Regions from separate parts of the Kitasatospora sp. NPDC056731 genome, predicted to be linked through region 3. Evidence: riboswitches for the same ligand, from Rfam matches in the RefSeq annotation. Region 3 holds a riboswitch; each other region holds the start of a gene.
What was found. Region 3 has a riboswitch for cyclic di-AMP ahead of AB0R04_RS15900 (transglycosylase family protein). Riboswitches for the same ligand answer to the same signal wherever they lie in the genome.

Region 1 (6,863 bases), on a different contig from region 3:
GCAGGTAGCGGTCCGGCCGGCAGGAGCGCGGCGACGGGTACAGGTGCGGGCGGGCGGCCATCGCGGTGGCCATCGACGCCCGGGCCGTCAGCGCGTGGGCCGCGACCTCGGGTGCGGGGAGCGCGTACGCCGGGTCGGCGGCGATCACCCGGCAGCCGAGCCGGCGCGCCTCGGCGGCCAGGCCGGCCGCGCCGCCCGGGCAGTCCAGCACCGGGCCCGGCAGCGCGGCGAGTTGGGCCCGGGTGAGGTCGAACAGGTCGCAGTACTCGTCCAGCGGGCGGGAGGTGACCAGGATGTCCCGGCCCAGGGCGCCCGGGTCGGCAGGGGTGTGTGCGGCGGCCACCCGGCCATCCGAACACGGGCTGGCCCCGCCCGCATCCGGAGCACGTCCGGGGCGCGGGCGGGGCCGGGAAGCGGGCGGGGCCGGGGAGGGCTGCGGGGCCGGGAAGGCCCGCGGGGTTCAGCGGCCGAGCAGGCCCTGGGCAGCGGCCCGGTTCACGTTGGTCAGGCCGCGGACCAGCTGCGCGGTGAGGATGATGAGCAGCACCCCGACCAGCGAGAAGCCGGCGATCTGCCAGGCCCCCTCGACGTAGTAGACGTGCTGGACGTTGTCGCTGTCGTAGAAGTCGAAGATCCGGTACCCGCGCCACGGGGTGAAGGCCGGGAAGACCCACTGGTAGAGCGGGTACAGCGCCATCGCCCAGCCGAGCAGCAGGAACACCAGCGACAGGACGAAGCTGAGGACCGCCCACGGGAACATCACCACCTGGTAGAACGCGGCCTTCCACCCGGCCGGGTCCGCCAGCCGCGCGGTGATCGCCCCCCAGGTGCCCGGGCGGGTCTGGCGCACCGGCGCCGGGGCGGGCACGTCCAGGGCCAGCATGCCGCGCACCCGGGCCCGCTCCATCCGGCCCATGCCGCGGGCGACGGTGGTCAGGAGGGCGAGGATGGGCAGGCCGAGGACGGTGACGAAGGTGCCGACCCCCATGCAGAACAGCACGATCGAGACGGAGAAGCCGATGACCGACAGCGGCAGGCCGGTGAGCGTGTAGCCGATCTCGCGGTAGTAGTGCTTGGAGAACGGCGCCCGCCAGACGGCCGGCGGCTCCTCGGTCCGGTGGGCCCGAGCGGGACGCGGGTCGTCGCCGTAACCACCGAGGACGTCCCACTCACGGTCCTGCGTGCTTCGGCTGATGCTCATGTCCCGGCCCCGGTCCCTCGTTCTCGGCTGCTGATGGCATCAGTCTGGTCGAACGGCGGGCCGGGGAGGATCCGGAGGCCTGGCGGATCGGGGGTGGGGTTAACCCCCCGGGCCTGACCCGGCAGGCCTGCCCCGGGTCCGCGCCGGATGTCCACTCCGGACGTCCACGCCGGATGTCCACGCCGGACGTCCGCGCCGCAAGGTCAGCCGGCCGCGCCGGTCCACTCGTCGGCGAGCAGCGAGTACAGGTACGAGTCGGACCAGGCGCCGCCCTTGTACTGGTCGTGCCGGACCCGCCCCTCCAACTGGAACCCGAGCCGGAGCAGCACCTTGGCGGAGGCGGCGTTGTCCACGTCGACCCGGGCCGCCAGCCGGTGCAGGCCGAGGGCCTCGAAGGAGAGCTCGCAGAGCAGGCCAGCGATCTCGCCCGCGTAGCCGCGGCCCCAGACGTCGCGGCCCAGCACGTAGCCGAGGTGGGCGGAGCGGTGTTTGCCGAGGGTGAGGGAGGCGTGGGCGATCGGCACGGCGTCCACCGGGTCCTCGGCGTCGTCGCGCCGGGTGACGGCCAGCCGGTAGGTGTCCCGCTCCGGCGCCATCGCCTCCTCCAGGTAGAGCTCGATCTGGTCGGCGCAGGTTTCGCGGTCGCGCGGCTCGAAGGGGAGGTAGCGGGTGACCTCCGGATCGCTGAACAGCCCGTGCAGCGCGTCCACGTCGCCGGGGGTGTGGTGATACTCGCGGATGGCCAGCCGGGGGCCGGTGAGTCGTACGGGGACCATGGCAGCCGACCCTACTCCCGGCCAGCGGTTACCGTTCGAGCTATGAACGACGAAGACCTGCGGCTCGCCCCGCGCACCAGGGCCGCCGACCTGCTCGCCTGGGCGGCGGAAGAGGACCGCACCCCGGTGGCCGAAGCGCCGCTGCGCGCGGTACTGGCCCTGCTGGAGCTGGGCGAGGGCAGGATGCACGACGGCTGGCCCGAACTGACCTCGAACGCGGTGGAGCACCTGCTGTACGAGCGGCTCTACCTGTACGTCCAACCCGAACCGGAGGCGGACCCGCTGGCATACGGCAACGCCGTCCGGCTGCTGACCGACCACCAGCGGGCCGCCAAGCGGCTCAACGCCAAGCGCCAGGAGCGGCTGCACGCCGAGGCCGAGTGGCAGGGCGAGGTCGCGGCCGGGCTGCTGCGCCGCGCCGACCTGGTGACCTGGCCCCGGCTGTACGCGCTGCTGCTGCACGCGTACGGGGCGGACGTCGCGGATCCGGAGGCGGTGCGGGAGTGGCTGGCCGGCTTCCGGGAGCTGGCGCAGGAGGAGCGGCTGGCCAGGTTCGCCGCACTGGCGCAGACCGGCTGGCTGGACGAGGTGGACGAGCAGGGCTGGAGCCCGACCCGGGTGATCTCGGTCGGCATGGCCACCGACGGCGCGCGCCGGCTGCTGGAGCAGGGCCTGATGCGGCGCAGCTACCGCAACCTGACCGAGCTGACCGCGCTGGGGCGGCCGATGCCGGACGAACTGGCCGGGGACTTCGGGGCGTTCGAGGAGGCGGCGGTGGAGGCCGCGCTCGACCTGTACGGGGAGTGGACGGTGCCCGGGCTGCCGCGACTGCTGGTGGAGGAGTTCCCGGACCTCGCGCCGGAGCCGGGGCAGGAGGAGATCGACGCGTACCTGGCGGGGCTGGCGCAGGAGGAGTTCGACGCCCGCCTGGAGGAGCTGGCGGGGCCGGCGCAGGAAGAGTCCGACGCGCACCCGGCGGGGCCGGCCGACCCGGCGGACCAGGAAGACCCGGCGGCGGACCCGACGCAGGAGTGACGCGGCGAAGCCCCGGCCGCCGGTGCCTTTCGGTTCCGGCGGCCGGGGCTTCGCGGGTGCGTCAGGGGTTGAGGCCGCGCTGCTGGAACCAGGTCTCCGGGTCGACGGGGGCGCCGCCACCGGGGCGGACCTCCACGTGCAGGTGCGCCCCGGTGACGTTGCCGGTGGCGCCGACCTTGCCGATCTGCTGGCCGGAGCCGACCTTGCCGGAGCCCTTGATGATCGAGGAGAGGTGGCAGTACCAGATCTCGGTGCCGTCGGGCAGGGTCTCGACGATCCGGTAGCCGTACGAGCCGGACCAGCCGGCCGAGGTGATGGTGCCCTGGCCGACCGCGTAGACGGGGGTGCCGGTGTCGGCGGCGAAGTCCAGGCCGGTGTGCAGGTGGGCCCAGTAGCGGGCGCTCTGGCCGTAGTGGGCGGTGAGGTGGTAGTCGCGCACCGGCAGGGTGAGGGCGGCGGCCTTGGCCCGCTCGGCCTCCTCGGCGGCTCGCTTGGCCTCGGCCTCCTTGGCGGCGGCCTTGGCCTCCGCCTCCTTCGCGGCCTGGACGCGGGCGTCCTCCTCGGCGGCGGTGCGCTGGCTGTCGGCCTGCAGCTGGATGCGGGCGGCGAGCGCGAGGCCGGGGTCGGCGGAGAGGGCGACCGGGGTCTCGTCCGGGGTCTCGATGGCGGGGGCGGCGGCCGGGGTGGCGGAGGCGAAGCCGGTGGCGCCCAGGGTGGCGGCGACGGCGGTGACGCCGAGCAGCGGGGAGGTCCCACGGACCTGACGCGGCATCCGGTGCCGGTTGGTCTCGGCGTCGGGGCCCGCGTACTCGGGGCCGTCCGGGCCGGGGTGGTCGAGGAGCCGGGTACCTGCTGCGAGGCCGGCCGGGTGTGCCGGGGTGTGCGTCGACGCCACGGAGGCGCGCTCCTTTCCTTCCTTCGCGCCTACCGGGTTAGCTGACGGGTTCGGAGCAGGAAGGTCTCCTACGGCTGGGCCGGAGCCCTGCCGATTCACCCCAAGGAACGTGGTTCCCCGGCTCCCTGACCTGCCCGGAGGCCGGTCGGCGGGATTAGGCGACGGCGCACGGTGCCGTCTGGGTACGGCGTTGAGGACCGCGCTGCGTTATCAAACGTTAATCCTAGGAGGCCCTGATTCCAAGCCGTTCGCCCGGGACGACCGGAGACGGACGGGGCACTCTGGGATGCGAAGGGCGTTTTGTCCCCCTTGAGCCCCTTGGGCACGCTTGAGCACCATTGACGCCACCTCACGTGATCGGACGTCAACGGACGGCCCTTCATTCAGGCGCTCCCCGCCGACCTCCCCCGCCCCACAGGGCGCGAAGGCTTGACGGCTAAGGCTATTAGCCTTAGCTTTATGGCTATCGGCAGCACCGTCGAAGCCCCGCACCGGCAGCCCCCGGAGGCCCACCATGAACGCCACCAGCGCCCCCACCACCCAGTACCTCGACGTCACCGGCGGCCGCCTCGCCTACGACGACACCCGGCAGGGCGACGGCACCCCCGTCGTGCTGCTCCCCGGAATGCTCGACACCCGCGCCGCCTACCGGCACCTCCACCCGCTGCTGGCCGCCGCCGGCCGCCGGGTCATCACCATGGACCTGCGCGGCTTCGGCGAATCCTCGATCATCTGGGACGACTACTCCCCCGCCGCCATCGCCACCGACGTCCTCGCCCTGCTCGACCACCTCGACATCGAGCGCGCCGTCCTGGTCGGCAACTCCTACACCGGCGCGACGGTCGTCAAGGCCGCCGGCGACGCCCCGGAGCGGGTCGCCGGCATCGCCCTGATCGACGCCTTCGTCGAGAACACCCCGCCCGGCGCCCTCATGCGCGGCGCCCTCCGCGTCATGGGCGCCCTGACCGTCCACTCGCCCGCCTTCTGGGGCCTCTACCACCGCAAGCTGGCCTACCCGGGCGCCAAGCCCGCCGACTTCGACACGTACGTGGCCGGACTCGTCGCCGCCATGCGCACCCCCGGCCGCAAGACCGCCACCCGCGGACACGTCGGCGGGGACTCCGCGCCCGTCGGCTGGACCGCGGCCGTCCGCTGCCCCTCGCTCGTCATCATGGGCAGCAAGGACCCCGACTTCCCCAAGCCGGAGGCCGTCGCCGACCGGCAGGCCGCCGCGCTCGACGCGCGGAAGGTCATGATCGACGGATCCGGGCACTACCCGATGGCCGACAACCCGCAGGCCACCGCCGGCGCCCTGCTGCCCTTCCTCGCCGAACTCGCCTGAGCCCCGCCCACCCCGTCCGCCCACGTCAGCCCCGCCCCCACGCGCCGCCCCGCCCCGCCCCGCCACGTACGCCTTCCACCGACGGAGAGCCCACACCATGCCCCGAGTAGGACTCACCCCCGAGCAGGTCGTCGACCACGCCCTCGCCCTCATCGACGAGCAGGGCGCCGACGCCCTCACCCTGGCCGCCGTCGCCGCCCGGGCCGGGGTCGCCACCCCGTCGCTGTACAAGCACGTCAGCGGCGGCCTCGCCGAACTGCGGCGGCTCATCGCCGTCCGGGTCACCGAGGAACTCGCCGACCGGCTCGCCGAGGCCGCCGTCGGCCGCAGCGGGGACGACGCCGTCGCCACCGTCCTGCGCGCCTACCACGCGTACGCCACCGAGCACCCGCACCGCTACAACGCCCTCCCCCAGGCCCCGCAGCCGGACGACGACCTCACCCGCGCGGCCGGCCGGCTCGTCGGGGTGATCATCGCCGTCCTGCGGGAGTACGGCCTCGACGGCGCGGAGGCGATCCACGCCGCCCGCACCGTCCGCTCCGTCGCCCACGGCTTCGCCTCCCTCTCCATCGGCGGCGGCTTCCAGCTCGCCGAAGACCTGGCCACCACCCAGAGCCGCCTCATCACCCTCCTCACCACCGGCCTCCGCAGCTGGCCCACCCCCTGAGACGCCGGCTACCGCACCGACCGCGGCACGACCCGCCCGGCCTCCCGCAACGGCGGAACCACCACCACACCGGGTGAGGCATGCACGAGAAGTCGGGCCCGCCGACTTCCGGTGCGGCGGGCAGGCAGCGGGCCTGGGGGTGGTGGGGGTGGACGGGTTAGTGTGGCCGGGCTGACTGGTGGTCATGACAGGGGACCGCCGACCCCTTGGCGGAGGTCCACGTGCCCGCACCGATAGCGAGGGCGCGGCGGTGGTACCTGCGGCTGCTGGACGGGAACGCCCGGGCCGCGCGGTACGCGCTGGGGGTGCTGCTCGGGGTGACGGCGGTGCTGAGCGTCCTGCCGATCGTGCTGCCGTACAGCTGGCCGCCGTCGGCGCTGGTGCTGCCGCTGGTGGTCGGCGGGCTGCTGTTGCGGCGCGGGCAGCTGCTGGTGCTGGTGTGCGCGGCGCTGGCCGGCGGGGTGCTGGGGGCTGTGGTGCGGGATCCGCTCGGGGTGCGGATCGGGGTGACGCTGGTACTGGCCGCGACCGCGGTGACGGTGCTGGCCGCGAACCGGTTCCGGCACCGGCTGGGTCTGCGCGGGACGCAGGGCGATTCGATGCTGCTGGAGCTGGCCGAGCACACCCGGACGCTGGCCCGGCTTCCGGAGCGGCTGCTCGACTGGCACTTCGACAGTGCGCTGGCGCCGGCCGGCGACACCTCGTTCTCGGGTGACTTCCTGCTGTGCGCGCACCGCCCCGAGGAGGATCTGCTGGAGCTGCTGCTGGTGGACGTGTCGGGCAAGGGCAGCCGGGCGGCGGCCCGCTCGACGCACCTGTCGGGCGCGTTCGCGATGCTGCTGGGGCGGGTGCCGCCGGAGGCGTTCCTGCCGGCGGCCAACGACCATCTGGTGCGGATGGGCTGGGAGGACGACTTCGCGACGGCGGTGCACCTCGCGCTGCGCCCG
Region 2 (6,863 bases), on a different contig from region 3:
GCCGCCGGTCGGCCCGGGAGGGCCGCAGCGTCGAGGACATGCGGCTGCGGCTGCTGCTGGACACGGTGCTGCAGTCGGCGCAGGGGCTCCAGCGGGAGCTGGCGCTGCCGGTCTCCCAGATCCGGCCGGGGGACCTGGTGGAGGCGGTGGTGCCGGGGGCGGCCTCGCCGCACGACGTGGCCCGGCGCGGTCTGGCCGACGACGATCCGGCGCTGCTGGACCAGCTGCTGGCGATTCCGCAGGTGCACCTGGTGGTGGACGGCTACAACGTGACCAAGACGGGCTATCCGACGCTGCCGCTGGAGCAGCAGCGGATCCGGCTGCTGGGCGGGCTGGCGATGCTGGCCCAGCGCACGCAGGCGGAGGTCACCTGTGTGTTCGACGGGCAGGACCTGGACGTTCCGGTGATCATGGCGCCACCGCGGGGGGTGCGGGTGCGGTTCAGCCGGACCGGCGAGACCGCGGACGAGCTGATCCGCCGTCTGGTGCGGGCCGAGCCGCAGGGGCGTCCGGTGGTGGTGGTGTCCACCGACCGGGAGGTCGCGGAGGGCGTGCGGAAGGCGGGCGCGCGCCCCGTGGCCTCCGTTCTGCTGCTGAACCGGCTGGCGCGGCCCTGACGGCTGCCGCGACGGAATGACGCCTGGTCAGCGCCCGGTTTGCGGCGGTGTGCACATCCGGTGAAGCCTGCGGGGGAAGTGGAGTTCACGCCTTCGGGGGAGTGGCAAAACCCGTGGATCTTCCCTAGGGTGTGGCGTCAAACCTATTTTCCGGATTCTCACCTGATCGGGTGAGGCCGATGGAAGAAGGAGCAATTCCCTTGGCCTCCCACCGCCGTCCCAAGCAGCCGAGCCGCGCCCGGGTCTCCGTGCTCACCGCTGCCGCGGCGACCGCGGTCGCCCTCTCCGCGCAGGTCGCCGCGCACGCCGCGCCCCAGCCCAGCAAGAGCGACGTCAAGGCGCAGATCGACCAGCTCCAGCAGGACCAGGAGCAGGCGGCGGAGAAGTACAACGGCGCCAAGGAGCGGGCCGACCAGCTCCGCAAGCAGTCCGACCAGCTGCAGGACAAGGTGGCCCGCAGCCAGGACGAGATGACCCAGCTCCAGACCGGCCTGGCCGGCGTGGCGGGCGAGCAGTACCGCACCGGCGGCATCGACCCGTCCGTCCAGCTGATGCTCTCCTCGGACCCGTCCGGCTACCTGGAGAAGGCGTCCAGCGCCCAGCAGGCCAGCGCCAGCGAGTCCGAGGCGCTCAAGGGGCTGCTGGACCAGCAGCGCCGGCTGGACCAGGAGAAGTCCGAGGCCGCCGCCGTCCTGGCCTCGCTCGACTCCACCACCAAGGACCTGAACCAGGCCAAGACGGACGTCAACCAGAAGCTCAAGGCCGCGCAGGACCTGCTGAACTCGCTCAGCGCCTCCGACCGCGCCGCGCTGCGGGCCCAGCAGCAGCAGGACGACCGCGCCTCGCGCGGCAGCGACCGCGCCGACCTCGGCAGCCTCCCGCAGGCCGGCGGCTACGCGGGCGTGGCCGTCGCCAAGGCGATGAGCAAGCAGGGCTCGCCGTACGTGTGGGGCGCCACCGGCTCGACCACCTTCGACTGCTCGGGCCTGATGGTCTGGGCGTACGGCCAGGCCGGCGTCTCGCTGCCGCGTACCTCGCAGGAGCAGGGCAACGTCGGCACCAAGGTCACGCTGGACCAGGCCCAGCCGGGCGACCTGGTCATCTACGGCCCCGACCGGCACCACGTCGGGATGTACATCGGCAACGGCATGGTGGTGCACGCGCCGCACACCGGTGACGTGGTGAAGGTGATGAAGGTCGACGCGATGCCGATCAACACGATCCGCCGGGTCTGACGTCCCGACACGCCCGAAGGGCCCGTCCGGGCCTGTGATCCACGCCACCCTCCGACCGGGGGTGGCGTTCGGGTTTTGTCCGCCGCGCGAGTCCCCGGTGAAGAGTGATCAGCTTTGCGTGCGGCGGTGATCACTATGTGTCATATTCACAAAAGAACTTTGGTCTTCTTCCGTCTTTTTTCTGACAAGGATTTGAACGGATCACGGTTCAGTTACTAGGGTCGTGCCCCGAACCACCGCACTTCCGATCGCCCAGCCAGGGTGACGGCGGTGGTTTCCGTCGAGTTCGTGACGCAGCGGGGCGGGCCCAGTGCCTGCCCGACGGGGAGCCCAGCAGTCGGGGGTGCTGTCGAACGGAGCCGGGGAACCACGTTCCTCCGGGGTGAATCGGCGCCAGGTCGGCCGGTGGAACGGCCGTGAGGCGTCGTAGGGCACGCTTCCGGCCCGAACCCGTCAGCTCACCCGGTAGACGGCGTAGGAAGAAGGAGTCCGCCTTCGTGGCGTCCCATCGTCGTCCCAAGCCCGCCAGTCGCACCCGGGTCTCGATCATGACCGGCTTCGCCGCCGCGGCCGTCGCGCTGTCCGCGCAGTCCGGCGCCCACGCCGACCCGCAGCCGACCAAGGACCAGGTCAAGGAGCAGGTCGACCAGCTCAACGAGCAGGCCGAGGTCGCGACCGAGAAGCTCAACGCCGCCCAGGAGAAGCAGCAGCAGCTGCAGAAGCAGGTCACCGACCTCCAGGACCAGGTGGCGCGGCAGCAGGGGCAGGTGACCGACCTTCAGGGCGGCCTGGCCGAGATCGCCGGCGAGCAGTACCGCAACGGCGGCATATCGCAGACCGTCCAGCTGATGTTCTCCGCCAGCCCGGACACCTTCCTGAGCCAGGCCGACACGCTGAACCAGGCCGGCGGCACCCAGAAGGGCCAGCTCAAGCAGCTCCAGGACGAGCAGCGCAAGCTCGACCAGGTGCGCTCCGAGGCCCAGGGCAAGCTCGCCGAGATGGAGACCACCACCCAGCAGCTGAAGAGCGCCAAGGACGAGGTCCAGGGCAAGCTCAAGGCCGCGCAGGACCTCTTCAACACCCTGTCCGAGCAGGAGCGCCAGGCGATCCGCGCGGCCGAGGAGAAGGCCGCCGCCGAGGCCAAGGCGAAGGCCGACGCCGCCGCGAAGGCCGCCCAGCAGCAGGCGGCGGCCCAGCAGGCCGCCGACCGCTCCTCCCGCGACAACAGCCGCACCGACCTGAGCGCGTCGCAGGCCCCCGCCGCGCCGGTCACCAAGCCGAGCGCCGGCAGCTCGCGCGGCGCCGCGGCGCTGTCCATCGCCGCCTCCAAGATCGGCAGCCCGTACGTCTACGGCGCCTCCGGCCCCGGCTCCTTCGACTGCTCGGGCCTGATGGTCTGGGCGTTCAACCAGGTCGACGTGGCGCTGCCGCGTACCTCGCAGGAGCAGGCCCACGCCGGTACCCGGATCGGCACCGACCTCTCCCAGGCCCAGCCCGGCGACCTGCTGATCTTCTACGGGGACGCCCACCACGTCGGCATCTACGCCGGCAACGGCCAGGTGCTGCACGCGCCCAAGCCCGGCGCGTCGGTCCGCTACGAGGCGGTCGGCAACATGCCGCTGACCTCCATCGTGCGGGTCTGATCCCCGCGCAGGCCCTCCCAGGCCCGGCCTTCCACCACGGAAGGCCGGGCCTGCGGCTTTTCCGGCGCCTCGGACTGATGTCCGATTGCGGGTCAAATATTCGGGTTGGCAGGGGTTTGGACTCGGTTGCCCGGACTCGCTAACGTCTGCCACCGGACTCCGCTTCCAGGGCCGCCCGCGTTGGTGCGGCGGCGGGGCCCCACCGCCGGATCGGAGCCGCTGCCGCCATGCCCGTGCACCGTCGTCCCCAACTGCTCGCCCGTGCGCTGGTGCTGACCGCGGCCGCCACCACCGCCCTGGGCGTGACGGCGGGCGGCAGCGCCCAGGCCGCCCCCGCCGCGCCGGACACGCCCACCCGCAAGGACGTCAAGGCGCAGGTGGAACAGCTCTACGGTGAGGCCGAGCAGGCGTCCGAGAAGTACAACGCCGCCCTGGAGACGCAGCAGCGCCTCCAGGGCGAGACGACCGTCCTCCAGGGCGAGATCGCCGTCGCCCAGGACCAGCTCAACCAGTTGCGCGGCGACCTCGCCACCGTGGCCGGCGCCGAGTACCGCGGCGGCGGCATGGCCCAGACCGTCCAGCTGATGCTCTCCACCGACCCGGAGGGCTACCTGTCCCGGGCCCGCACCCTCGACCAGGCCGCCGAGCGGCAGCAGGAGACCCTGCACGAACTGGCCACCCGCCAGCGCCGGCTCGACCAGCGCCGCACCGAGACCGCCGGCAAGCTCGCCGAACTCGACCAGGCCCGCCGCTCGCTCGCCGACAGCAAGCAGCAGATCCAGCAGCGGCTCACCAAGGCCCAGCGGCTGCTGAACAGCCTGGGCGTCGCCGAGCGGGCCCGGATGGCCGCCCAGGACGCCCAGGAGGCCGAGCAGCGCGCCACCCGGGGCACCGACCGGCTGGACCTCGGCACGGCCCCGCCCGCCTCCGAGCGCGGGGCGGCCGCGCTGGCCGCCGCGGTGCGGATGATCGGCTCGCCCTACCTCTACGGATCCACCGGGCCCCGCGCCTTCGACTGCTCCGGTCTGATGTACTACAGCTGGCGGCAGGCCGGAGTGACCCTGCCGCGCACCTCGCAGGCCCAGGCGTACGCCGGGCAGCGGGTCAGCCTCTCCGAAGCGCGGCCGGGAGACCTGGTGATCTTCTACCGGGACATGCACCACGTCGGGATGTACGCCGGCGGCGGGGTGATCGTGCACGCCCCCTACCCGGGCGCCAGGGTCCGCTACGAGAGCGTCAACGCGATGCCGGTCGCGGGGGTGGTCCGGCTCTGAGCCCGGCACCGTCCGACCCCGACGCCCCCCACCCGATAGACAGGGCCCGCCGGACGCTGTCCCGGCGTGGTGCGCTGCTGCTCGCGGTCGGCGGGCTGGCCCAGCTGTCGCTGCCGCCGGCCGCCCCGGCGGCCCCCTCGGCGGCCGGGCGGGCGGCGGACCGGTGGGCGGCGGACCGGCGGGCCGAGGTGGCCGCACTGCTGGACGCGCGGGCCCGGGCGCTGCCCTCCTGGTCCGGACCGGCGGCGATCGAGGCCGGCTACCGCAACCTGGTGCTCGGCGTGGATGCCGGGCCGGAGCGGCTCACGGCCGCCGCCGACCTGGCGGTCCGGATCACCGGGTACGACGACTACCCGGTGGTGTACCCGCGCCGGATCGACCTGGTCCGGGCCGGCGGCTGGCGGGTCGACCGGGAGGAGAGCGCGAGCGGGCCCCCGGCGCTCTGGGACCTCGGCTCCGCCCGGTCCGCGGCGGGCGCGCACTGCCTGGTGCTGGGCCTGGCCGACGGGCCCGACCCGGCCGGCCTGGTCGCGGTGGCCGACCGGGCCGTGCCCGCCGTGAGCGAGGTCTGGGGCACCGGCTGGGCGGGCCGCCTGCTGCTCGAAGTGCCCGCCACCGCCGAGCAGTTCGCCCGGCTGCTGGAGGTCGACCCGGCGGGCTGGACGGGCATGGCGGCGGTCACCTCGGCCGCCGCCGGCGCGCCCTGGCACACCCCCGCCGACCGGGTGCTGGTCAACCCCGGGACGTTCGGGCGGCTCAGCGACTTCGGCCGGCAGGTGGTCGTCACCCACGAGGCCACCCACGTCGCGACCAGGGCCGACACCCGGGCCTGGACACCGCTCTGGCTCTCCGAGGGCGTCGCCGACTGGACCGCCTACCGGGGCTCCGGCCGGCGCCCGCAGCAGATCGCCCCCGAGCTGGCCCGGGACGTCGCCGCCGGCCGGCTGCCCGCCGCGCTGCCCGCCGACCGGGACTTCACCGCGGGCGCCGACGGCATCGCGCAGGCGTACGAGCAGGCCTGGCTCGCCTGCGAGCTGATCGCCCGGCGCTACGGGCCCGAGCGGCTCGTGGCGTTCTACCGGGCGGTCGGCGCGGCCGACGGGCAGGGGGAGGACCGGGACCACCGGCTCGACCGGCTGCTCCGGGCCGGACCGGGCGTCGGCCTGGCCGAGTTCACCCGGCTCTGGCTGGCCGAGGTGGCCGCGCTGCGCGATTGACGGTGCGCGCCGTTCAGCGCCGCTGCCTGGCCGGGGTACCGGGCCGCTGCCTGGCCGGGGCGCCGGGCCGGTCGATGCCGTCCAGCAGGTCCTGCTCGTAGGCGATGCCGGGGCGCACCGGGTAGGCGCCGGCGGGCACCGCCTCGGGCTTGGCCAGCACCACCGTCGCCGGGAGCTGTGCCGGGCCGCGGGTGGCGCGCCAGAGCCGGATGCAGGAGAGCACGGTGGCGGCCAGCAGCAGCAGGTTGCGCAGGCTGAGCACGGTGACGCCCCAGGGCTCGCTGGCGAGGATCCGGCTGAACATCAGCGGGAACTCGGCCAGCGTCAGCGGGCAGGCGAGCAGGATCAGCAGGGCCACCGGCCGCTGGCTGCTGCCGCGCACGGTCAGGCAGACCGCGGCGACGCCGATCAGCCAGACCAGGTACTGCGGGCTGATCACCCGGCTGGTGACGGTGAAGATGAGCAGCGCGCTGAGCGCCGCGTCGTACATGGTGGCCGCGTTGCGGCGCTTGGCGGTGAAGCGCCAGAGCAGCAGCCAGGCGAAGCCCAGCACGGTGCCGGCCATCATCACCTTGCTGATCACGGGGACCCACGGCCCGAGCATCTCCGGGGAGCCGTAGTTCATGGTGACCTTGCCGTCCCAGGCGTCCGCGAGCCGGGCGAAGTGCAGCGGCAGCGCGCCGAGCGACTCCACCTCGATGCCGCGTTCCTTCTGGAAGGCGAGGAAGCCGAAGGCGCCGTTCATCCCGGCCGCGAGCAGGAAGCCCACCGAGACGGCGGTGGCTGCGGCCAGCGTCCAGGCGCGGCGGGTGCGGCGGCCGGAGGGGGTGCCGATCAGGGCGAGCAGCGGCCAGATCTTGATGATCCCGCCCAGGCC
Region 3 (6,863 bases):
GGGACGGTGGGAGCGGACGGGGGGAGGCGGGGGCCGGGGCGGCGGCGTCGGTGGTGTCGGCGGCGTCGACCGAGTCCCAGATGCTGGCGTACCAGGGCTTGGCGGCCCGCGCCGAGCCGCCGGACGCGCCGTCGGAGGCGGCCGAGCCGGCGGCGGCAGCGGAACCGGTGGCGGCAGCGGAACCGGTGGCGGACGCCGAGGGCCGGGCGGCGGCCGGACCGGCCGGATCCACCGCGATGTACGGGGTCTCCCCCGGCATCGCGTAGTGCAGCCGGGCGCGGGCCTGCGCCTTGACGTACTCGGGGTCCTGCCAGCGGGCCTTCTCCCGGCGCAGCTGCTCGACCTGCTGGCGGGAGCGGTCGGCCTTCGCCTGCTGGGCGGAGATCTCGGCGCGCTGGGAGATGAACTGCCGCGTCGGGTAGGCGAGGATCGCCACCAGCGAGCAGAGCACCAGGACGAGGACGGTCGCCCGGCTCGTGAAGCGAGGCCGGGCCGCCAAGCCCGGGATCCTCCAGCCTGCCATCTCCCGTTCCCCTCCTGGTCGCGACGGTGCCCCGCCGTCCACCCTACGGGGTGAACGGCGGGGCACCGGTCAGGCGTGCTCACCGGTCGGCGGAGCGACCGTGCTCGCCGCTCCGAGGAGCGGCTGAGCCTGCTGCTCCGCGGAACGGCTGTGCTTGCTACTCCGCGGAACGGCTGTGCTTGCTATTCCGCAGAGCGGCTGTGCTTGCTATTCCGCAGAGCGGAAGCGCGGGAAGGCGCCGCGGCCGGCGTACTCGGCGGCGTCGTCGAGGATCTCCTCGATGCGCAGCAGCTGGTTGTACTTGGCGACGCGCTCGGAGCGGGCCGGGGCGCCGGTCTTGATCTGGCCGCAGTTGGTGGCGACGGCCAGGTCGGCGATGGTGACGTCCTCGGTCTCGCCGGAGCGGTGCGACATCATGCAGCGGTAGCCGTTGCGCTGGGCCAGCTCGACGGCGTCCAGGGTCTCGGTCAGCGAGCCGATCTGGTTCACCTTCACCAGCAGCGCGTTGGCGGTGCCGGTCTCGATGCCCCTGGCCAGGCGGGCCGGGTTGGTGACGAACAGGTCGTCGCCGACCAGCTGGACCTTGTCGCCCAGCTTGACGGTCATGGCCTTCCAGCCGTCCCAGTCCGACTCGTCCAGCGGGTCCTCGATGGAGACCAGCGGGTAGGAGTCGACCAGCTCGGCGTAGTACTCGATGAGCTCGGCGGCGGAGATGGCCTTGCCCTCGAACTGGTAGGCGCCGTCCTCGTAGAACTCGGACGCGGCGACGTCCAGGGCGAGCGCGATGTCGCGGCCGGGCACGTAGCCGGCCTTCTGGATGGCCTCGGTGATGAGGTCCAGGGCCTCGCGGTTGCTGTCCAGGTTCGGCGCGAAGCCGCCCTCGTCGCCGAGGCCGGTGGACAGGCCGCGCTCCTTCAGCACGCCCTTGAGGGTGTGGTAGACCTCGACGCCCCAGCGGACGGCCTCGGAGAAGGACTCCGCGCCGATCGGGGCGATCATGAACTCCTGGATGTCGACGTTGGAGTCCGCGTGCGAACCGCCGTTGAGGATGTTCATCATCGGAACGGGCAGCACGTGCGCGTTCGGGCCGCCCAGGTAGCGGAACAGCGGCAGGTCGCTGGCCTCGGAGGCGGCGTGCGCCACGGCCAGCGAGACGCCCAGGATCGCGTTGGCGCCGAGCGAGGACTTGTCCGGGGTGGCGTCCAGGTCGAGCATGGCCTGGTCGATCAGGCGCTGCTCGGTGGCGTCGTAGCCGACCAGCTCCGGGCCGATCTGCTCGATGACGGCCAGGACGGCCTTCTCCACGCCCTTGCCGAAGTAGCGGTTCTTGTCACCGTCGCGCAGCTCCAGCGCCTCGAAGGCGCCGGTGGAGGCACCCGACGGGACAGCGGCACGACCGGTGCTGCCGTCGTCGAGGCCGACCTCGACCTCGACCGTGGGGTTGCCACGCGAGTCGAGAATCTCACGGGCTACGACGACATCGATGGACGGCACGAGGCATCTCCTTGCGGAAGCAGGGTCCGGCTGACGTTGGGTGCTGCCGGCGGGACGATTGCGGAGTCGTTACGACCAGAGCCTAACCGCCCCGGCCCCCGGGGCCGCGCTGGCCTCGGTCCCGTCTCAGCGTGTGGCCCGGCTACCCACCAGTAGTTCACCTGCTTGCCCGATCGAAGCGGGCGAATACGGGGGAATGCGGGCGAAGGGGGACGGCGCCCGCCCCCCTTCGCCCGCAGGGCCCGGGCCGCTCAGGGCCCGGGCCGCTCAGGGCCCGGGCCGCTCAGCCGAGGTGCAGCACCTGGCCGGGCATGATCAGGTTGGGGTTGCCGCCGACGGTGCCGCGGTTGCCGTCGTACACCGACTGCCAGCCGCCGGATACGCCCTGGGCGGCGGCGATCGTCGACAGCGTGTCGCCGGCCCGGACGGCGTAGTCGTGACCGCCCTGCGCGGCGGCGGGCTGCGCGGCCGGGGCGGACTGTGCGGGCTGCGCGGCGCGGGGCGCGTACTGCGGCTGGGCGGCGGGCTGGCCCGCGTACTGCTGGTAGACGCTCTGGTGGCTGGTCCAGTACCAGGCGCCGTTGTTCTGGTACCAGTACACCTTCGCATCGGCGTCCCAGCCGGCCTTGCCGGAGAAGCCCTGGGTCTGCGGCTGCGTCTGCTGCGGGGCCTGCTGGACGGGCTGCTGGGCGGCCGGCTTCGGGGCGGCCTGCTGGACCGGCTGCTGGGCGGGCTTCGGGGTCTGCGCCTGCTGGGTCGGCTTGGCGGCGGACTGCTTGGCGGGCTTGGCGTCCGTGGAGGTGTCCACGGAGGCCGGGGCGCCGCCCTTGCTCAGACCGGCCTTCTGGGAGCAGACGGGCCAGGCGCCCGGACCCTGCGAGGCCAGCACCTTCTCGGCGACCGAGATCTGCTGCGCCTTGCTGGCCTGGTTGGCCTGCGGGGCGTAGGAGGTACCGCCGTACGCCTTCCAGGTGCTGGACGTGAACTGCAGGCCGCCGGAGAAGCCGTTGCCGGTGTTGATGCTCCAGTTGCCGCCGCTCTCGCACTGGGCGACGGCGTCCCAGGTGGAGGCCGGGGCGGCGGAGGCGCCGGTGGCGGTGAGGAGCGGCATCGCGAGTCCGACGCCGGCCACACCGGCGACGGCGATGGCCTTCTCGGTCTGGGTGCGACGACGGTGGCGGCCAGTTCCAACGAACAGCATGACGAGGTCCCTCTCCGCACGCCTGCGAGGTGAGCTGTCGGGTTCGGACCGGGAGGTGGCCCGGCCGCCGAAAGCGGAAACGATTCCGCTCGGGCGGCTTCACCCCAAGCCGTTGGGGAACGGCAACAAACCTGGTTCCCCCGCCCCTGCCCAGGGTCTGGTCGGTTTCCCGTGACGCGGCGGGCAGGATTCGGCGTTCCGCGCACGAGGTCCGCAGCTGCGAACTCCAGGGAGAGTAGACAGATCATCAGACCAATAACAAGCTCATATCACCGATATCACACACAAATTACGGCGCGTGGTCAATCGCCTACCACCGGCGGCGGTATGTCCGGATTAATGCGGGTTCAGACCTGGCTCCACGACCCGCCGGAGACGTGCCGTCAGCGTGTCGGAGCGTCGGTCGGCGTGACCGGCGCGTGCGGAGAACGGGCCTCCGGAGTGAATTCGACCGGGAGTTCCCGCAGGCCACGCATGATCAGGCCGCCCCGCCAGCGCAGGTTCTCCGGGTTTTCCGCGAGCCGCAGGTCCGGCAGCCGGGAAAGCAGCGTGGTCAGTGCGCTCCGCCCCTCCAGGCGAGCCAGCGGGGCGCCGATGCAGTAGTGGATCCCGTGGCCGAAACCCAGGTGCGGATTATCCGTGCGGGCCAGGTCCAGGGTGTTCTCGTCCGCGAACCTGGCCGGATCGCGATCCGCCGCGGCCAGCACCACCAGCACCGGATCGCCCACCGGGATGTCCACCCCGCCGATCGACAGCGGCCGCGTCGCGAAGCGCCACGTCGCCATCTCCACCGGCCCGTCGTAGCGCAGGAGTTCCTCGATCCCGGTGTCCAGCAGCGCCGTCTCGCCGCGCACCACCGACTCCTGCAGCAGCCTGCGCTGCTCCGGGTTGCGCAGCAGCGCGTACGTGCCGTTGCCGATCAGGTTGACGGTCGTCTCGAACCCCGCGAACAGGAGGATGAACGCCATCGCGGCGGCCTCGTTCTCGTTCAGGTGCTCGCCGTGGTCGCTCGCCCGGATCAGGCCCGAGATCAGGTCCTCGCCCGGATCCGCCCGCTTGCGGTGGATCAGCTCCAGCAGGTACGCCCGCATCCGCTTCACCGCCCGCCCCACGCCGCCGCGTTGGCTGCCGCCGTGGCCCGGCTTCGTGTGTCGCAGCATCATCCCGGCCCAGTCCCGGAAGTCGTCCTGGTCCTCGGCCGGCACGCCCAGCAGGTCGCAGATCGCGTAGATGGGGAGCGGGAACGCGAACTCGTGGATCAGGTCCGCCGAACCGCGCTGCGCGAAGCCGTCGATCAGCCGGTCCGTGAGCTGCTGCACCCGCGGCTCGAACTCCGCCACCCGGCGCGGCGTGAACGCCTTCGACACCAGCCGGCGCAGCCGGGTGTGGTCCGGCGGGTCGATGTTCAGCAGATGTGTCATCAAGTCCGCCTGGCGCTCCCCCGGAATTCCCACCCGCCCGGTGCGGTGCGCCTGCTCGCTGTGGTGCGCCGGGTTCTTCGACAGCCTGCCGTCCGCCAGCGCCTGCCGCGCGTCCGCGTAGCGGGTCACCAGCCAGGCCTCCACCCCGCTCGGCAGCGTCGTGCGGTGCACCGGGGCGTGCTCGCGCAACCAGGCGTAGGCAGGGTACGGATCGGTGGCGAACTCCCAGGTGAAGAGCTGCGGGGCGGCGGGGTCGGGCTGCGCTGGCATGCGTCGACCGTATCCGGTGGGTCGGGGCCGCACCGTCTCCGGCGGCCGCGACCGGCGGGGCCGGATCGTCAACACCCGGCGGACGGCCCGCCAACGCTCCGTGGACGCCTTGTGGACGGTCCGTGGACAGCTCTTGGACAGCTCTTGGCCGGGCGGCGGGCGTGACCCTGGTCACCTGAGGGGTAATCCCTGTTGCGGAGGGTCAGGACCTGCCTACGATCCTCCGCAGAAATCGTGGGCGCCGGTGCGGTGTCGCCCACAGGGAGGAGCAGACCATGCGGGTCAGCGGGTCAGTCGTCGTCATCGCGGTACTCGACGGCGGATCGGGAGCCGAGCTCGCCCGCCGGTTCGCCGCCGCCGGAGCCGCCGGAGTGCTGATCGCCGACCAGCGGGCCGGCGTCGCCGAGGACCTCGCCACCGAACTCGACCGGCCGGGCTGCCCCGTCGTCGGCGTCGGCGGCGACATCCGCCGCCCCAGCGACATCGCCGCCCTCGTCGACACCGCCGAGAAGCACCTCGGCCCCATCGACCTGTTCTGCGTCGCCGGCCCCGACGGCGAGCGGATCGTCTCCCTCGCCGAACTGCCCGCCCGCCTCGACCTCGAACGCCTCGCCGAACTCCTCGCCCTTGTCGGCGAGGCCATCGGCGAAGTCGTCCCCCGGCAGCGGCGGCCGATCGAGAACACCGCCACGGCCGCCTGAGGCCCCGCCCGGGCCCGCTACTCGCCGACCGGCTTGAGGCCCTCGGCCGCGCGCACCGCGTCCCGGTAACCGCGCGCGGCCGAGCGCAGCGCCGCGTCCACGTCCACCCCGGCGTCGTGCGCCCGCTGGGCCACCGCCAGCAGCAGCCGGCCCGCCGACTGCGCCGTCAGCTCCGCCGGCAGCGCGTACGGCTCGTCCGGCACGCCCGCGAAGCCCGCCCGGCGCACCCGCGACACCAGCTTCGCCGCGTACGCCAGCGACGGCAGCCCGGCCGGCACGCCGTCCAGCACCGACTCCCGGTCCGCCTTCTCGGCCGCCTTCAGCTGCTCCCAGTTCGCCTCCACCTCGGCGGCGCCCTCCGCCTCGACGTCCCCGAACACGTGCGGGTGCCGGTACATCAGCTTCTCGACGATGTCACCGGCCACGTCGTCGATCGAGAACGCCTCCTCCGGGTGCTCCTCGGCGATCCGGGAGTGGAAGAACACCTGGAGCAGCACGTCGCCCAACTCCTCGCGCAGCGTCTCCCGGTCCCCCTCCTCGATCGCCTCGACCAGCTCGTACACCTCCTCGACCAGGTACTTCACCAGGCTCTCGTGCGTCTGCTCGGCGTCCCACGGGCAACCGCCCGGCGAGCGCAGCCGGTCCATCACCGACACCAGGTCCAGCAGCCGCGCCCCCGGCAGGTCGTACGACCCCGGCAGCACCTCGATCTCCGGCACCTCACCCGCGTGCTCCACCGCCAGCCGCGCCAGCGCGTCCGTCAGCCCCGGATCCCCGTCCGGGCTGCCCAGCCACACCGTCGGCCCGGCCCCGCCCGGCTGCCCGGTCAGCAGCCGCGCCAGCGCCGGCGCCGACCCCGCCGCCACGACCTCGACCTCCACCCCGGCCTGCTGCACCGCCGCCACCTGCGGATGCCCCGCGTCCGCCGCCAGCACCCGCCCCGCCGACCGCAGTGCCTCCCACGCCGGCCACGCCAGCAATCCGGGGGCCACCCGGTGGGTGGTCGTCAGCAGGATCAGCTTCGCGTCCGGAACATTCGTCGTCACACCCCGAACCTACCCGCCGCCCGTCCGGGGCGGACGGGGCGGGGACGGGCAGGCGGCGGGCCCGACGGGACCCGCCCCGCCCGCCAGGCCTGGCGGGCGCTACTTCTTCGACCCCGCCAGGTCGTCGAACATCGCCGACAGGAACTCGCTGCACCAGCCCAGCAGCTCCCGCCCGACCAGCGGCTTGCCGCCGATCCGCCCGGTGCT
Region 4 (6,863 bases), on a different contig from region 3:
CGATGGCGACCGCGGCGGTGGACGCGCTGCTGGAGGAGGTCGGCGGAAACGCGGTCCAGCGCGGGGAGTTCATGTTCCAGCCGGAGCTGGTCATGCGCGGCTCCACGGGGGCCTGCGCGCGCTGAGGGCGGTCAACGGATGGGCCCCGGAGAGCTGTTGCTCTCCGGGGCCCGTTGCGTGCCGCCCGGGTGCCGGGTCAGCCCTCGTGGTCCGTGGGGCGGCTCTCGGTGAGCCGTTGGCCGTCGGTGGCGTCGCCGGTGCGGGTCTCGGTGCGGCGGCCGCGGGCCAGGTAGTCGCGCAGGACGAGTTCGACGGCGTCCTGCGGGTTCTTGGTGCCGGAGAGCATCATCGCGTCGATCGCGAGGTTGGCGTCGAGTGTGACGGTGACCTGGGCCATGGTGACTCCTCCTCGGGTGCGGAGCAGCAGCATGCCCGCTGGGGGCGGGCTTTGACCATGGCCTCGGGCGGTCCTGCCCGGCGGCCTTCCTGCGGCGCCGGGCGACCGCCGGGGCGGGCGGCGGCTGACAGATAACAGATGATGAAATCTGTTATCTGAAATCTGTTATCTGTCAGCCGTCAGTTGTCAGCTGTCACCCGCGGGTCGTGCTCAGACCCGGCCGGCGAAGTCCGGCGCCCAGTTGGCGACGGTCTGCAGGCGCACGCCCGAGCTCGGGTTGGCGGCCTCGACGTACTGGCCGCCGCCGATGTAGATCGCGACGTGGTAGACGCCGGAGTTCTGGCCGTTGTTGGACCAGAACAGCAGGTCGCCCGCCTGCAGGCTGTCCAGCGAGACGCGGGTGCTGGCGGCGGCCTGGTCGGCGGCGACGCGCGGGACGGAGACGCCCGCGGCGCGCAGCGCGGCCTGGGTCAGGCCGGAGCAGTCCCAACCGCCGTTGCCGGTACCGCCGTAGACGTACGCCTGGCCGACCTTCGACTGGGCGAAGGAGACCGCGGCGGCCATGCTGCCGGTGGCGGCCGGCGCCTGAGCGGGGGTCTGCGCCTGGGCGGCCGGCTTGGAAGCCGGCTTGGTGGCCGGGGCCGGGGCCGGGGCCTGCGGCTGGGCGGTCGGCTTGGCGTTCACGGCGGCGCCGTTGGAGGTCTGGCCGGACTTCTGCGAACGGTCGAACCAGGTGAAGTCCGAGCCGGACTGGTCGGTCTGAGCCGACTGCTGGGCCTGGCCGCCGTCCTTGAACGAGAGGCGCTGGCCCGGGTAGATGGTGTCCGGACCCTCGGTCAGGGTGCCGCGGTTGAGCTCGTACAGCCGCTGCCAGCCGCCCTGGAGGTTGTGCTTGTCGGCGATCGAGGACAGCCAGTCGCCGGAGGCGACGGTGTAGTCGTCGCCCTGGGGCTGGGCGCTGTTCTGGGCCTGGCTCTGGCCCTTCTGCGCCGAGGTGCCGTTGGCGGAGTCGGCGGGGGCCTGTGCCTGGTCCTGGGCCGGTGCCGCCGGCTTGGCGGGCTTCGCGGCCGGGGTGGCCGGGGCCTGGCTCTGCGCGGGCTTGGCGGCCGGGGTGGCCGGCTTCGCGGCGGGCTTGGTGGCGGTCGAGCTGGCAGCCGAGCCGGTGGTCGAGCCGGCCGAGGTGTCGACGGTGGCCGCGGCGCCGCCCTTGGTCAGGCCGGCCTGGACCGAGCACACCGGCCAAGCGCCGGGGCCCTGCGAGGCGAGGACCTTCTCGGCGACGGCGATCTGCTGCGCCTTGGTGGCCTGGTTGGCCTGGGGGGCGTACGCGGTGCCGCCGAAGGCGGCCCAGGTGCTGGAGGTGAACTGCAGTCCGCCGTAGAAACCGTTGCCGGTGTTGATGCTCCAGTTGCCGGTGCTCTCGCACTGGGCGACCTTGTCCCAGGTGGCGACGGAGGCGGCGGAGGCGGTGCCGGAGGTGAGGCAGGGGATGGTGAGGCCGACGCCCGCGACGCCGATGGCGGCGATCACGCGTCGGGTACGACTGGACAGACGGGTGCCGTTGGTGGGCAGCATGAAGACGTAGTCCTCTCCCACGCCTGCGAGGTGAGCTGTCGGATTCGGGCTGGAGTTGCCCGGCCGCGCTGTGGGCGCGGCTTCACCCCTAGCCCTGGATCGTTCCGGGGAACGGTCCGGGGCGACTTACCTGTGGGTCCCCCGCTCCTGCCGTGGTGCGTTTTCGCGCTGCCAGGACATCCGACGGCAGGACTCGGCGTCGCGGATGAACTGGGTTCGTGTGGCCACGAACGGGGAGCACGTTAAGCAGACTTAAGTTCAAACTGCAAACACCTGTGACGCGCATCACGGTTTGGCGAGAACGGTCGTTCCCCTTGCTCGCCATGATCGGAAATGGCCGATTTCCGGCAACGTCGAGAAGGGCGTGCACAACTGTCTGTGCTTCAGGGTGCGGGTGACGGCGGGTCGGGTCGCCCGGGGGCCTGCCCGCCGAGAAGGAGGTGCGTCCACGCTGCGGCCGTCGGGGGATGGATCGAGCGACGGTGAACAAATGCGGATAGAACGGACATCACACCTATTCGCCCCTTAACTCCCTTACGGGACAGGCAGGAAGGGCCCGGAACGTAGCCGTTCCGGGCCCTTCACGCGTGCGGTGACCGCTACTGGCCGGCCGACTCCTCGGTGGCGGTGCGAGCGGCGTGGGCGGCGTGACCGCCCCGGCCGGAGTGGTCGGCGTGCGCGCCCTCGGCGGCCTCCGCCGCCTCGGCCTCGGCCTGCGCCAGGGCCTCGGGGGAGGGTGTCGGCAGCGCGGCCAGGTAGGTGGCGGCGATCAGCTGGCCGACCGTCGGGTAGGCGCCCAGCGGCGCCGCGGACGGGCAGCCGGTCTCCTCGGCGGCCGTGGCGAGCAGCTCGGAGTCGGCCTCCGGCCCGATCACCAGCGGGGCCAGCGCCGGGCGCTGGGAACCGGTCTCCTTGAGGTGGTTGACGGCTGCGGCGACCGAGCCCGGCACGTCGAGCGCGGCGGGCACGACCGGGACGGCCAGCCGGGCCGCCAGCAGGACGCCGGTGATGCCGGCCGCGGCGGCGGCCTCCTCGCCGCCGACGGTGGTCAGCACGACGCCGTCCGCGGCGGTCGCGATGGCGAACAGCCGGGCCCGGTCGGCGCGTGCCAGGCCGGCCTCGGACAGGCGCACGTGCACGGCCTCGGCGAGCAGCGGGTGCGGGCCGAGCACGTCGGTGACGGGGGCTCCGTATTCCGCGGCGAGGGCGTGAAGTTCGGTCAGGAATCCGTGCGGGCCGGGTACCAGCGGCACCAGGACCGGCGCGGGCAGGCCCGCCTCGGCGGCCATGGCCAGCAGTTCGGCGACGGTGCGGTCGTCACTGTCGACCCCCTGGGCGGCTTCGCCCGGGAGGTAGCCGACGGCGGTCTGGATGCCGCTCTGCTCGCTGCGGACGATCGACAGCAGCTCCTCGACGACCGAGCGGGACTCGGGCCCGGCGGTCGCGGGCACGGCGAGCACCAGGGCCGGGGAGCCGGCCGGGATCTCGGGGCGCTCGGGGCGGCGGTGGCGCCCCCGCGCACGGGAGCCTGGAGTGCGGACGGGCAGTGGCGCGCCCGGGATGGCTGCGGTGCTCATGCCGGAGATCGTAGGACATCGGCCCGTCAGGCCTGCATTCGGCTGCCGTTCGAGTTTCACGTGGTCATGGCGGGTGTGCCGCGTTCCCGCCGTGTCCGTCCGGGCGGTTTGCCCGCAATCCGGACATATCTCACCCAGCCTTCGAGCGATCACCGCTCGTAGCCCTGACGTGTCCGACGGGGCGTCGAGTTGCCTGTGTGGCGCGTGAGATGTCTCACAGCCAGGAGGTCGCCTGACGGAGCGTCACGGCAGCGCGACTCCGGGCGCCTGAAGATCAACATTCAGCGGGGAATCGCTCACGGCCGGTTATCGAGAATCTGGCGATTCACTCGGCTATGTCCGTTTACGTACCGTCAGGAGAAGGGCCCGTGAAGAGTTCGGAACTGCCGGTGAAAGGCCTCGTGCACCTGCAATGTCCCGTGCTGATGCACGTGCACAGCAGCTATCATCGCGTCAAGTGAGGCGTTGTGCCGGGCCGGTACGGGGCCGGTCCGTTCGTTCGGCGGGTGCCGGGGGCGCCGCGCTGGACGACCACTCCGGAGCTCTTCGGGAGATTTCTATGCACGACTCGCAGGACACGCACGGCTCGTACGACACCTACAACGGGATGGCGGCCGCCGACCTCAAGGGGGTTCTCTGGCAGAAGAGCCTGCACAGCAACTCCCAGGGGAACTGCGTCGAGTTCGCGGCCCTGCCGGGGGGCGATGTGGCGATGCGCAACTCGCGCTTCCCGGAAGGGCCGGCGCTCATCTACACCCGGGCCGAGATCGCCGCCCTGCTGCTGGGGGCCAAGGACGGGGAGTTCGACCACCTGGCGGTCTGACCGGCCGCCGTCCTGCCATCGGGGGGCCGTCGTGGGTGCTGACACCGCGACGGCCTTTGTCTTGTCCGGGGCCGGTCCGAGGCCACGCGACGGGTGCTCTCGCGACGGGCGCTCTCTCGACGGGCGTTCTCGCGGCCGACCGCGCGCAGGCGCGGCGGGTGGTCCCGCGCACGGTTGGGGGCCCGGACGCGGACGGGGGTCGGGCCGCCGGGGTGCCCGGCCGTCAGTCCGGCCGGCTCGTCCGGGGGGCCGGCCCGGCAATCGTCGTGGGAATCGTCCTGAGGACTGAGCCGGAGCCCGTGGCGCACCTGCGCCAGGCCCGTCGAGCCGCCCCGCGGAGCCCGGGGTGCGGTCCTCCCGGGGCCTCCCTCGGCCGGCCGCGCGCCGCCTGGCGCTAGGCCGAGCGCCGGTGCCGTCCACCGAGTTCGGAACCGGTGGCCGGCTCCGCCTCGAACAGGGCCCAGACCACCTTGCCGCTGCCCAGCGGGTGCCAACCCCAGGAGCGGCTGAAGGACTCCACCAGGTGCAGTCCGCGGCCGGACTCGGCGACGAAGTCCGCCTCCCGGGCGACCGGGCCGATGCAGCTCGGGTCGCTCACCGCGCAGACCACCTGGGGAGAGCGGTGGACCAGGCTTATTCGGATCGGCAGCCGGCCTTCAGGGGTCGGCTGTATGGGAAAGTCGTACTCGCCCTGGGCGCCACCCGCATGGTCGGGCCGTGCGCCGATCGCATGCCGCAGTGCGTTGGTCACCAGCTCCGAGGCCACCAGCGCGACGTCGTCGAACAGCTCCATCAGGCCCCAGCGCTGAAGAGAGGTTCTGGCGAAGTCGCGCGCGGTTCTGACGGCTTCGAAGCGAGGAGCGAGCGTACAGGTGACCACATGGGGGTCAACCGCCAAAGCCGTACCGGTGCTCATGAAGAGCTCCTCCCATAAGGGGGCGGACACGGCTGGACCCGCCGGGGTCATGCCGGTCACCTCCGACTCGCTCGGCCGCTCGGCCGCCCCCTCGACCAGCGCGCGCGCACACGATCCCCCGGTGGCGCGGGGGAACGCTGCCGGGTCGGTGCACGGAGTCGCGCGTGGGGTCGACGCGGAGCCCGCGGGATTGCCAGGGATGTGCAGGTGCACGTGCACCATGGTGGTGTGCGCTCACTGCAGATGCAAGAGTCGATTCACGTGCAGTCGCACTATTGGCATATGCAAGCGCCGGATGCACGTGCATCCTGGTGTGTGGAGTGTGGAACTGATAGGAACATCCGTCAGTATCGGCACCGTGAGCGCTCAACTGATGGCAGACTGTGCGCTGTTTGCCCTAGGTGGAGGTTTCGACCGCATGACCACAGTTCAGCCGGGCGGCGGCTCGATGGTCCGCCGGATCCTCCTCGGGTCTCAGCTGCGTCGCCTGCGTGAGACGCGCGGCATCACGCGCGAGGACGCCGGCTACGCGATCAGGGCCTCCGAGTCCAAGATCAGCCGCATGGAACTCGGCCGCGTCAGCTTCAAGGAGCGCGACGTCGCCGACCTGCTCAGCCTCTACGGCGTGGACGACGGCCTGGAGCGGGAGGCGCTGCTCGGGCTGGTCCGCGAGGCCAACAAGTCCGGCTGGTGGCACAGCTTCAACGACGTGCTGCCGGGCTGGTTCCAGACCTACGTCGGCCTGGAGGAGGCCGCCCAGCTGATCCGCACCTACGAGGTGCAGTTCATCCCCGGACTGCTGCAGTCCGAGGAGTACGCACGGGCGGTTTTCGGACAGAGTCGACCGGTCGTCAGCGAGGAGGAGATCGAGCGGCGGGTCAGCCTCCGCCTGCGTCGCCAGAAGCTGCTGACCGAGGGCGCCAGCCCGCGGCTGTGGGCCGTGATCGACGAGGCCGCGCTGCGCCGCCCCGTCGGCGGGCCCAAGGTGATGCGCGGCCAGGTGCAGTACCTGATCGACGTCGCCGAGCAGGCCAACGTCGTGATCCAGGTGATGCCGTTCCGATTCGGCGCGCACGCGGGGGAGTCCGGGGCGTTCACGATCCTGCGCTTCCCTGAACAGGACCTCGCGGACGTCGTCTACCTGGAGCAGCTCACCAGCGCGCTGTACCTCGACAAGCGGGACGACGTCGACGCGTACATCCAGGTCATGGAGCGGCTCTGCGTGGACAGCCTCACGCCCGAGCGGACCGTGGACCTGCTGGCCTCGATCCTCAAGGAGCGCTGAAAGGAGCTCTGAGAGGAGTGCTGAGGGGAGCTCTCAGCAGAGCGTACGGGTCCGGCGGCCCGCGATCGGTCGCCCGGGCACCGAGCCGCCGTCCACCCGCCGTCAGCCGCGGGCCGGCGGCCGTTCGCGTTCCGGCGGCAGTGCCTGCGGCGGGGTGCCCAGCTCCCAGGGCAGGTCGTAGCGGCGGAACAGGTCGGCCCGGATCAGTGCCAGCGGGAGTTCGGCGCCCGGCAGCAGCACCCCGATGCAGCCGCCCATCAGCGCGCTGCGCAGCACCGCGTGCTCGGCGG

Region 1: another riboswitch for cyclic di-AMP. It lies ahead of AB0R04_RS30490 (M23 family metallopeptidase); the one in region 3 lies ahead of AB0R04_RS15900 (transglycosylase family protein).
Region 2: another riboswitch for cyclic di-AMP. It lies ahead of AB0R04_RS35245 (NlpC/P60 family protein); the one in region 3 lies ahead of AB0R04_RS15900 (transglycosylase family protein).
Region 4: another riboswitch for cyclic di-AMP. It lies ahead of AB0R04_RS32770 (transglycosylase family protein); the one in region 3 lies ahead of AB0R04_RS15900 (transglycosylase family protein).

Annotation. Positions count from the first base shown of each region.
Region 1 covers NZ_JBFBNR010000040.1:19,539-26,401, forward strand. The annotation lists gene AB0R04_RS30470 (hypothetical protein) at 1-343, opposite strand, end outside; gene AB0R04_RS30475 (sensor domain-containing protein) at 461-1,201, opposite strand; gene AB0R04_RS30480 (GNAT family protein) at 1,405-1,977, opposite strand; gene AB0R04_RS30485 (hypothetical protein) at 2,020-3,012, shown strand; gene AB0R04_RS30490 (M23 family metallopeptidase) at 3,074-3,907, opposite strand; cyclic di-AMP (ydaO/yuaA leader) riboswitch at 3,920-4,078, opposite strand; gene AB0R04_RS30495 (alpha/beta hydrolase) at 4,422-5,249, shown strand; gene AB0R04_RS30500 (TetR-like C-terminal domain-containing protein) at 5,347-5,916, shown strand; gene AB0R04_RS30505 (PP2C family protein-serine/threonine phosphatase) at 6,138-6,863, shown strand, end outside.
Region 2 covers NZ_JBFBNR010000060.1:13,038-19,900, reverse strand. The annotation lists gene AB0R04_RS35255 (NYN domain-containing protein) at 1-617, shown strand, start outside; gene AB0R04_RS35250 (NlpC/P60 family protein) at 818-1,852, shown strand; cyclic di-AMP (ydaO/yuaA leader) riboswitch at 2,190-2,339, shown strand; gene AB0R04_RS35245 (NlpC/P60 family protein) at 2,350-3,495, shown strand; gene AB0R04_RS35240 (NlpC/P60 family protein) at 3,723-4,769, shown strand; gene AB0R04_RS35235 (hypothetical protein) at 4,958-5,986, shown strand; gene AB0R04_RS35230 (glycosyltransferase 87 family protein) at 6,000-6,863, opposite strand, start outside.
Region 3 covers NZ_JBFBNR010000013.1:6,136-12,998, forward strand. The annotation lists gene AB0R04_RS15890 (septum formation initiator family protein) at 1-499, opposite strand, end outside; gene eno (phosphopyruvate hydratase) at 731-2,017, opposite strand; gene AB0R04_RS15900 (transglycosylase family protein) at 2,301-3,218, opposite strand; cyclic di-AMP (ydaO/yuaA leader) riboswitch at 3,224-3,391, opposite strand; gene AB0R04_RS15905 (cytochrome P450) at 3,602-4,909, opposite strand; gene AB0R04_RS15910 (SDR family NAD(P)-dependent oxidoreductase) at 5,185-5,610, shown strand; gene AB0R04_RS15915 (MazG family protein) at 5,628-6,656, opposite strand; gene mfd (transcription-repair coupling factor) at 6,756-6,863, opposite strand, start outside.
Region 4 covers NZ_JBFBNR010000048.1:38,514-45,376, forward strand. The annotation lists gene AB0R04_RS32760 (LacI family DNA-binding transcriptional regulator) at 1-125, shown strand, start outside; gene AB0R04_RS32765 (hypothetical protein) at 197-397, opposite strand; gene AB0R04_RS32770 (transglycosylase family protein) at 608-1,993, opposite strand; cyclic di-AMP (ydaO/yuaA leader) riboswitch at 1,980-2,140, opposite strand; gene AB0R04_RS32775 (hypothetical protein) at 2,572-3,549, opposite strand; gene AB0R04_RS32780 (DUF397 domain-containing protein) at 4,109-4,372, shown strand; gene AB0R04_RS32785 (ATP-binding protein) at 4,767-5,288, opposite strand; gene AB0R04_RS32790 (helix-turn-helix transcriptional regulator) at 5,707-6,573, shown strand; gene AB0R04_RS32795 (TetR family transcriptional regulator) at 6,676-6,863, opposite strand, start outside.